2 regions of the Halomonas sp. IOP_14 genome follow, and region 2 is predicted to be linked to the other one. Evidence: predicted binding sites of a transcription regulator. Region 2 holds the regulator's gene; the other holds the start of a gene.

Region 1 (4,191 bases), on a different contig from region 2:
TGGTTAGTCGTTATCGTTATCCCCTGCGTGGCTTTGACTCTGGCTCTGACTCTGGGTTTGGGTGACGCGGGGCACGCTGTCGTCATTCACAAAGTAGGTTGCGCTAAGCGTATCGTGGATAGCGGCAAAGCCGATCTGCAGTTCGTCGATAAACAGGTGCAGCTTGCTGGGTGAGTGGGCCAGCGCTTGAATATCGGCATCCACCACATCGGCGCGCACCAGTGAAACGGTCGCTGCCGGTCGATCCTGTCTTGGCAGTAGCGTCAGCTCATGGCCCAGCGTCTCCAAGCTGCAGGCAATGGAGCGTGGCAGATTAGGATCTTGCAGCAAAAAGCGCAGCACATCCGGGCCCCGAACGCGTAAGCGTACCTGCTGACGGTACATTTGGTAGGCGGTGAGCGATTTGAGTACGCTCATCCACTGCAGGTTTTCAAACGGCAGCAGCTCTTCAGGGTTTTGCGGCAGCAGGCTGGCAGAGCGCACATCCACGATGCGAGTAGTCATATCGGCCCGCTCTAACTGACGCCCCAGCTCAATAAAGGTACGCGCAGGGCCATGGCTTAACGTGCCTTCAATCAGGCCCGTCAACGCCTGGCAGCTACGGATGACGCTTTTGAGAAAGCTATCGCGACGGCGTGGACTAACACCGTTTTCGGCATGATCGGCCACGCTCAGATAGAGCTGGTTAACCTCTTCCCAAATCTCCCGGGGCACCACATCCCGAGTGGTTCTGAGGTTCTCACGGGCACTGGCAAGCGCAGAGATAATCGAAATATCATTGTCAGTATCAGCGCATAAAAAGTGCACCACATTGCGTTCATCAAAGTCTTTATGGCGTGCGGTAAAGGCTTCCAGACTGCCGGTCATTTCGATAAGCGGTGCCCAACCTAACGGCAGGCGCCCCGGCAAATCGAGCATAAGGTGGCTATTGACACTCAGCAAACGGGCAGTGTCTTCCGCACGTTCAATATAGCGCGCCATCCAGTAGAGGTTCTCTGCAACGCGTGACAGCATGGCGTTAGGCTCCTTTCACCGCGGCCGCTGCCGCCTTGTCGTCGGTTTCTACAATCCAGGTGTCTTTACTACCGCCACCTTGAGAAGAGTTCACCACCAACGAACCTTCTATCAATGCCACGCGGGTCAGACCACCGGTGGTGACATGGATTTCTGGCCCCGAAAGAATGAAGGGGCGTAAATCCACATGGCGCGGCTGCGGTAACCCATTCGCCAGCGTAGGCGTGGTCGACAGTGCCAGGGTAGGCTGAGCCATATAGTTGCGCGGGTTCGCCTTAATCAAACGGGCAAACTCTTCGCGGGTCTCTTTGGTTGAGCGTGGGCCAATGAGCATACCGTAGCCCCCCGACTCATTGGCCGGTTTCACTACCAATTCATCCAGGTGGTCGAGGACATAGCGGCGGTCGTCCTCGAACATACACAAGTAGCTGGGCACGTTAGGGATCAGCGGCTCTTGATCGAGGTAGTAGCGAATCAACGCGGGAACAAAGGCGTAAACGACCTTATCGTCCGCCACGCCAGCCCCCGGCGCATTGGCAAGTGCTACTTTCCCCGCCCGCCAGGCGCGCATTAGGCCCGCCACCCCCAGCATGGATTCCGGGTTAAATGCTTCCGGGTCGAGAAACTCATCGTCTACACGGCGGTAAATAACATCGACCCGGCGTAGCCCTTCCACGGTGCGCATGTACACCACATCATCGTCATCAACGAGTAGATCACTTCCCTGCACCAGCTCGACGCCCATTTGCTGGGCAAGATAGGCGTGCTCAAAATAGGCAGAGTTGTAGATCCCGGGAGTCAGTACCACTACCTGGGGGTCATCACCTGGCCTTGGCGACATCTCCGCCAGCATGTCGTAAAGCTGAGCCACATAGTCATCAACGGGCAAAATCTTGCCTGAGGCGAACAACTCCGGCAGTACCCGCTTGGTGACATTGCGGTTTTCCAGCATGTAGGAGACACCGGAAGGAATGCGTAAGTTATCCTCCAGCACGTAGAGCGTCCCGTCGCCATCGCGCACCAGGTCAGAGCCACATACATGAGCCCATACGCCGTGAGGGGGGTTAATGCCAACACACTGGGGGCGGAAATTAACCGATTGTGCCAGCACCTCGGCGGGCAGTACTTTGTCCTTAATGACTTTTTGATCATGGTAAAGGTCATCGATAAATAGATTCAGCGCCTGCACGCGCTGCTTAAGGCCTGCCTCGGTTTTACGCCACTCACTGGCGGGAATGATTCGCGGCACAATATCAAAGGGCCAGGCACGGTCAATCATCGCGCCTTCAGAGTAGACGGTGAAGGTAATCCCCATGGTACGAATAGCGATCTCCGCCGCGGTTTTTCGCTCCGCTAACTCCTCGGCGCTAAACCTTGCCAACATGTTGCACAATTCACCCGCTGACTCGCGTGGCTGACCGGGAGCGGCCATCAGCTCATCGTAGTAATCACGACACGCATAGTTATTCCAATTCACTTGGCTCATGGGCGCTCTCCTGGCGCTGGGGTGGAAGCGGCAACTTCCTCAATGCTCAGTGTAGGCCTGCCGCGTGCAAAACAATCAAACAATTGAGAGCAAAATGCGTACCATCTTTTGCGATATTTCAACGTTCACTTACTTAAACGCTACTTGACAGAGAGCACGAGGAAATTAAAACGCCTTTACGCCCTATCTTGGTGCGCGCAAGAGGCATCAAGTTGGTGCATAACGCGATTTCCACTTTAGTTAAACGTCTTAGTTAAGATAGCGGCTGCAAAAAAGTAAAAGTGGAACGATACTTGCGAAACGTTCGGTTATTCCTTAACCCAACCGACCAGCCGGTTAATAACGGTTCTTTTGAGGGTGGCTCATGACCATTCGCGTTGCCTTGTATCATCGTACGACTTACCACTTTGACCGCCCGGTGCGTCTTTCGCCCCATGTTATTCGACTGCGCCCAGCGCCCCACTGCCGTACTCATATCGAAGCGTACTCGCTCAAACTCTCCGGCAATGACCACTTTTTAAACTGGCAACAGGATCCGTTCGGCAACTTCAATGCTCGCGTGGTGTTCCCTGAACCGCGCCAAGAGTTAACCATTGCCGTCGAGCTAATCGTCCCGATGACGGTGATTAACCCGTTCGATTTCTTCTTGGACGACATTGCGCAAACGATTCCCTTTGCTTACCCAGAAGCGCTGCGCCAAGAACTAAGCCCCTATCTTGAAATAACCGAATCAGGGCCACGGCTGATGGAGTGGCTCAAAGCCGTTCCCCGTGAACCGACTACCACCGTCGATTTTCTGGTCGCGCTTAATCAACGTCTGCAGAATGACATCGGTTACCTAGTGCGCCTGGAGCCCGGTGTCCAGAGCTGCGAAGAGACGCTGACACTCGCCAGCGGCTCCTGCCGCGACAGTGCCTGGCTGCTGGTGCAAATTTTCCGCCATCTGGGCCTCGCCGCTCGTTTTGTGTCCGGCTATCTCATTCAGCTCAAGTCAGATGTTAAAGCGCTGGACGGCCCGAGCGGCAGCGAGGTGGACTTCACCGACCTGCACGCCTGGACCGAAGTCTTCCTGCCCGGCGCCGGCTGGGTAGGCCTTGACCCCACCTCAGGTCTATTCGCTGGCGAAGGACACATTCCCCTCGCCGCCACTCCGACGACGGGTAGCGCCGCGGCCATCACCGGATTTTCGGATAAGTGTGAAGTCACCTTTGATGTGACCATGGAGGTCGAGCGCATCCATGAAGACCCACGGGTCACCAAGCCCTATAGCGATGAACAGTGGCACCGTATCTGCACGCTGGGCGACCAAGTGGACGCTGAACTCTTACAGCAGGACGTTCGCCTTACTATGGGGGGCGAACCCACGTTTGTATCCGTCGACGATATGGAGAGCCCACAGTGGAATACCGAAGCGTTAGGTGAGCACAAGCGCGAGCGCGCCGAGGCACTGCTAACCCGGCTGCAAGCCGCCTATGCGCCCGGCAGCGCTATTCAGCAACAGCAGGGCAAATGGTACCCCGGTGAACCGTTACCGCGCTGGGCGCTGGCCTGCTATTGGCGGAAAGATGGCGTGCCGCTATGGCGAGATCCAAAATGGCTAGCTTGTATGGAAGGCGCCCCCAAGGTAGCCGTGGATGACACCACTGCCCAACGCTTTACCAAAGCACTTAGCGAACGCCTGGGCGTGGCTG
Region 2 (4,191 bases):
TACTGGGGATGTGGACATTCGCCAAGGCGAAATGCAGCTGCGCGGCGAGCGGGTAGAGATCGAACGCAACGACGCGGGCGAACTCTCGACAGCCACCGCTACCGGTGAACGCGCCTACTTGCGCCATCAAGGCGAAGGGCAAGAAGGCCCCACGGAAGGCTGGGCGCGGCGAATTATTTATCACGTCGCCGAGCGTCGCGTAGAGCTGATCGACCAAGCCGAACTGACCCAGCAAGAGGACACCTTTAGTGGCGGTCGCCTTGAGTATTTTATTGACCGAGAAGTGATTCAAGCGCGCTCTGACGTTGATGGCAGCGAGCCCCAGCGCATACGCATGACCCTTCAGCCTGAACAATAGGGAGCCTAGCTGTGGCCACTGCTGACACTGCGCCGATCAAAACCCTTTATGCCCACCACCTGGCTAAAAGCTACAAACGCCGCCGAGTGGTCAAAGACATCAATCTGGAGATATCCCAAGGCAGTGTCGTTGGCCTTTTGGGCCCCAACGGCGCGGGCAAAACCACCTCATTTTATATGATTGTTGGGCTGGTCAAATCCGACGCTGGCAAGGTGGGTATCGACGATGTGGATTTAACGCGCGCCCCCATGCACGAGCGCGCAGCCGCGGGGATTGGCTATCTACCTCAAGAGGCGTCTATTTTCCGCAAACTCTCGGTTGCCGAGAATATTATGGCGATACTCGAGACCCGCAAAGAGCTTAACCGCAGCGACCGCGAACAGCGCCTGGAAGCGCTACTCGAAGACTTCCATATCACCCATATTCGCGACAACCTGGGCATGAGCCTTTCGGGCGGCGAGCGCAGGCGTGTAGAAATAGCCCGCTCGCTAGCCACAGAGCCCGCTTTTATTCTGCTCGATGAGCCTTTTGCGGGCGTTGACCCCATCTCGGTAGGTGAGATTAAAACCATCATTCGTGCACTGAAACAGCGCCATATCGGCGTGCTGATCACCGATCACAACGTGCGTGAAACACTAGACATTTGCGATATCGCCTATATCGTCGGCGATGGGCAAATCATCGCCAGTGGCTCGCCCGCCTCGATTCTCACCAACCAAAAAGTAAGGGATGTGTATTTGGGCGCCGATTTTCGCCTGTAATGTTTTTGCCTTAATCGCCCCTAAATAGCGCTTTAAAACAACTTTACGACCAATGGCATGCTTATTGCACTTGCGCCAAGCACTCACTCGCACTAGGGTGGAGCATTCTGATTAACGAGTGGTTCTCAGATGGTCATGAAAGCTTCTCTCCAACTGCGTATCGGCACACAGCTGACCATGACGCCCCAGTTGCAGCAGGCCATTGCGCTGCTGCAACTCTCTACGCTGGATCTTCGTCAAGAAATTCAGCAGGCCCTCGATGCCAATCCCATGCTGGAGCAGGAAGATGAATTTAGTGAACAGGCTGTCAGCGAGCCTAAGGAAGAAGAGTGGTCAGAGAGCATCCCTACTGAGCTCTCGGTAGATAGCGACTGGTCAGATACCTATCAAGATATGGGAAGCCAGGGGGGCAGCAGCAGCGAAGGCCCCGACTTTGAGCGCCAGGCAGCCGGGCAGAGCCTTCATGGCCACCTGCTGTGGCAACTCGCCATGACCGATTTTAGCGCTCGCGAGCAGCTTGTCGCGGAAAGTTTAATCGACGCGCTAGACGCCAACGGCTACCTGACCCAGCCGCTCAACGACATCCGTGAAGGGCTTCGTGCCCAGGGCATTGACGGGCTAAGCCAGCGCGAAGTGGAAACCATTCTACTCAAGCTCCAGCAGTTTGAGCCGACCGGCATATTTGCCCGTGACTTGCGTGAATGCTTGATGCTGCAGCTCGCCGCTCTCCCCGATGATACGCCACTGCTGGTTCCCGCCCGCCGCTTGGTGCGGCAGTTTCTCGAAGCGCTTGGCAAAGACGATATGCGTCTGCTGAAACGCCGTCTAGGGCTCGACGACGAACAGCTGGCCGATGTCATCCTGCTTATTCGCAGCCTAGACCCACGCCCAGGCAGCGCCTACGGCGACACCGATGACAGCTATGTCACCCCCGATCTAGTCGTCCGCCACGATAATGAAGGCTGGCATTTAGAGCTCAACCCCGAGGCCCTGCCACGGCTGCGCATTCAGCCCGACTACGCCAGCTTGATTAAGCGTGCGGATAAAAGCGATGACAACCAGTTTCTCAAAGAGCACTTGCAGGAAGCGCGCTGGTTGATCAAGAGCCTCTCTAGCCGAAACGATACGCTGCTGCGTGTTGGTCGCGAGATCATTACCCGCCAGATTGGCTTTTTAGAGCACGGCGAAGAAGCCATGAAACCACTGATACTGGCCGACATTGCCGAAGCCGTGGAGATGCACGAGTCGACTATTTCACGGGTAACGACGCAAAAATATATCCATACACCCCGTGGTGTGTTTGAACTCAAATACTTTTTCTCAAGCCAGGTGAGCGGTCAAGATGGTGACAGCCACTCCAGCACCGCCATCCGTGCACGACTCAAGAAACTGATTCAAGAGGAGCCGCCCGGCAAGCCGCTTTCAGACAGCCGCTTAGTGACGCTATTAGGCGAAGGAGGGATTCAAGTGGCGCGTCGTACGGTGGCGAAATACCGTGAAGCCATGGGCATTCCCTCTTCCAGTGAACGGCGTCGTTTGCGCTAACTTCGTTAACGTTTCAGGGAAACTCTCGACAAGGGCTTTGCAACGCGGCAAAAAGGGTTACAATCGAAGTACAGTCCGATGGATAAGGAGCACGTCAATGCAAGTAAATATCACTGGTCATCACGTAGAACTGACTGACGCCTTGCGTGACTATGTCAACGAGAAGCTTGAGCGTGTAGAGCGCCATTACGACAATATAACTACGGTGCAAGTCACCTTATCAGTGGAGAAAGAGCGCCAGCAGGCCGCCTGTACGCTGCACGCCGCAGGTGCTGACTTACATGCGGAAGCCCTAGACAGTGATATGTACGCCGCTATCGACGCACTAGCGGACAAAATCGACCGTCAACTCGTTAAACACAAGGAAAAAGCACAAGCTCGCGCCCAAGGCGCCGGTGTGCGTTAATTCAATGACGTTGGAAACCATACTCCCCCCGGAACGCGTTCTGTTCGACGTCCCCGGGGGCAGCAAAAAAAGGGTGCTGGAGTTTTACAGCACCTTTATCGCCCAAAATATCCCCAGCCTGGACAGCCAAGAAGTGTTTAGCCGTTTAATCGGCCGCGAGCGCTTAGGTAGTACGGGTATTGGTAACGGCGTGGCTATTCCTCATGCGCGTAGCCCCCACTGCAACGCCCCTATCGCTGGATTTTTGAAACTGGCTGAAGCGATCGATTTTGACGCTATCGACGGCGACCCGGTAGATCTGGTGTTTGTCCTGTTGGTACCCGAAGAGGCAGATGACACGCATCTCTCACTACTGGGTCAGGTAGCGACCATCATGAATGATGCGGACACGCGCCAGCAACTGCGTAAAGCAGCCAGCCAGCGCGAACTGCTTGAGCTGATTACCGCCAAAATTCGCGAGCAATCAGCGGCCTAAGGGTCTGAAACCCTGTTCAGGGCAGATCACAGCAGGTTATCCGCTCACCACCCTCAACGCAGCTTGATCAAAGCAAAGAGAGACTCTATGCAACTGGTGATCATTAGCGGCCGCTCCGGGTCAGGTAAATCTATCGCCTTGCAAGCGCTGGAAGATCTTGGCTACTACGCGATTGATAACCTCCCAGCTATGTTGCTGGGGTCGTTGGTGGATGAACTGCGTGACCAGGGCGACCGAGCACATTTAGCGGTGAGTATTGATGCCCGCAATTTGCCGGGAGCTCTGGAGCGCCTGCCCTCTTTATTAGACGAGTTGCGCCAGCGTAAAATCGACTTTCAAGTTATTTACCTGACCACCGATGCGCGCATACTGCTTGAGCGTTACTCAGCAACGCGTCGCCGTCATCCGCTGACCCGCGATAGCGAAATGACGCTGGAAGAGGCGATCAATAAAGAAGAGACGACGCTAGAGGATATTCGCGATCTGGCCGATCTATTGATCGATACATCACGATTATCGGTGCACGATTTACGCCGTCGCATTACCGACCAAGTAGCCCATCAGCGGCGCGACAAGCTGACGCTAACGCTGGAATCGTTTGGGTATAAACGCGGCGTACCGTTAGACGCCGACCTGGTCTTCGATG

The links. Region 2 encodes sigma-54, which starts transcription at its own class of promoters, with help from an activator protein. Its sites were predicted from a motif close to TGGCACNNNNNTTGCTNT; they were not measured.
Region 1: K7H09_RS00330 (circularly permuted type 2 ATP-grasp protein) is a predicted target of sigma-54. The motif match lies at 2,587-2,604, and genes of this name have one in related genera.

The regions. Positions count from the first base shown of each region.
Region 1 covers NZ_JAINWD010000001.1:71,066-75,256, reverse strand. The annotation lists gene K7H09_RS00340 (zinc-binding metallopeptidase family protein) at 1-7, shown strand, start outside; gene K7H09_RS00335 (alpha-E domain-containing protein) at 4-1,014, opposite strand; gene K7H09_RS00330 (circularly permuted type 2 ATP-grasp protein) at 1,019-2,500, opposite strand; gene K7H09_RS00325 (transglutaminase family protein) at 2,865-4,191, shown strand, end outside.
Region 2 covers NZ_JAINWD010000004.1:87,694-91,884, forward strand. The annotation lists gene lptA (lipopolysaccharide transport periplasmic protein LptA) at 1-358, shown strand, start outside; gene lptB (LPS export ABC transporter ATP-binding protein) at 370-1,119, shown strand; gene K7H09_RS04970 (RNA polymerase factor sigma-54) at 1,249-2,664, shown strand; gene hpf (ribosome hibernation-promoting factor, HPF/YfiA family) at 2,762-3,070, shown strand; gene K7H09_RS04980 (PTS sugar transporter subunit IIA) at 3,075-3,545, shown strand; gene rapZ (RNase adapter RapZ) at 3,633-4,191, shown strand, end outside.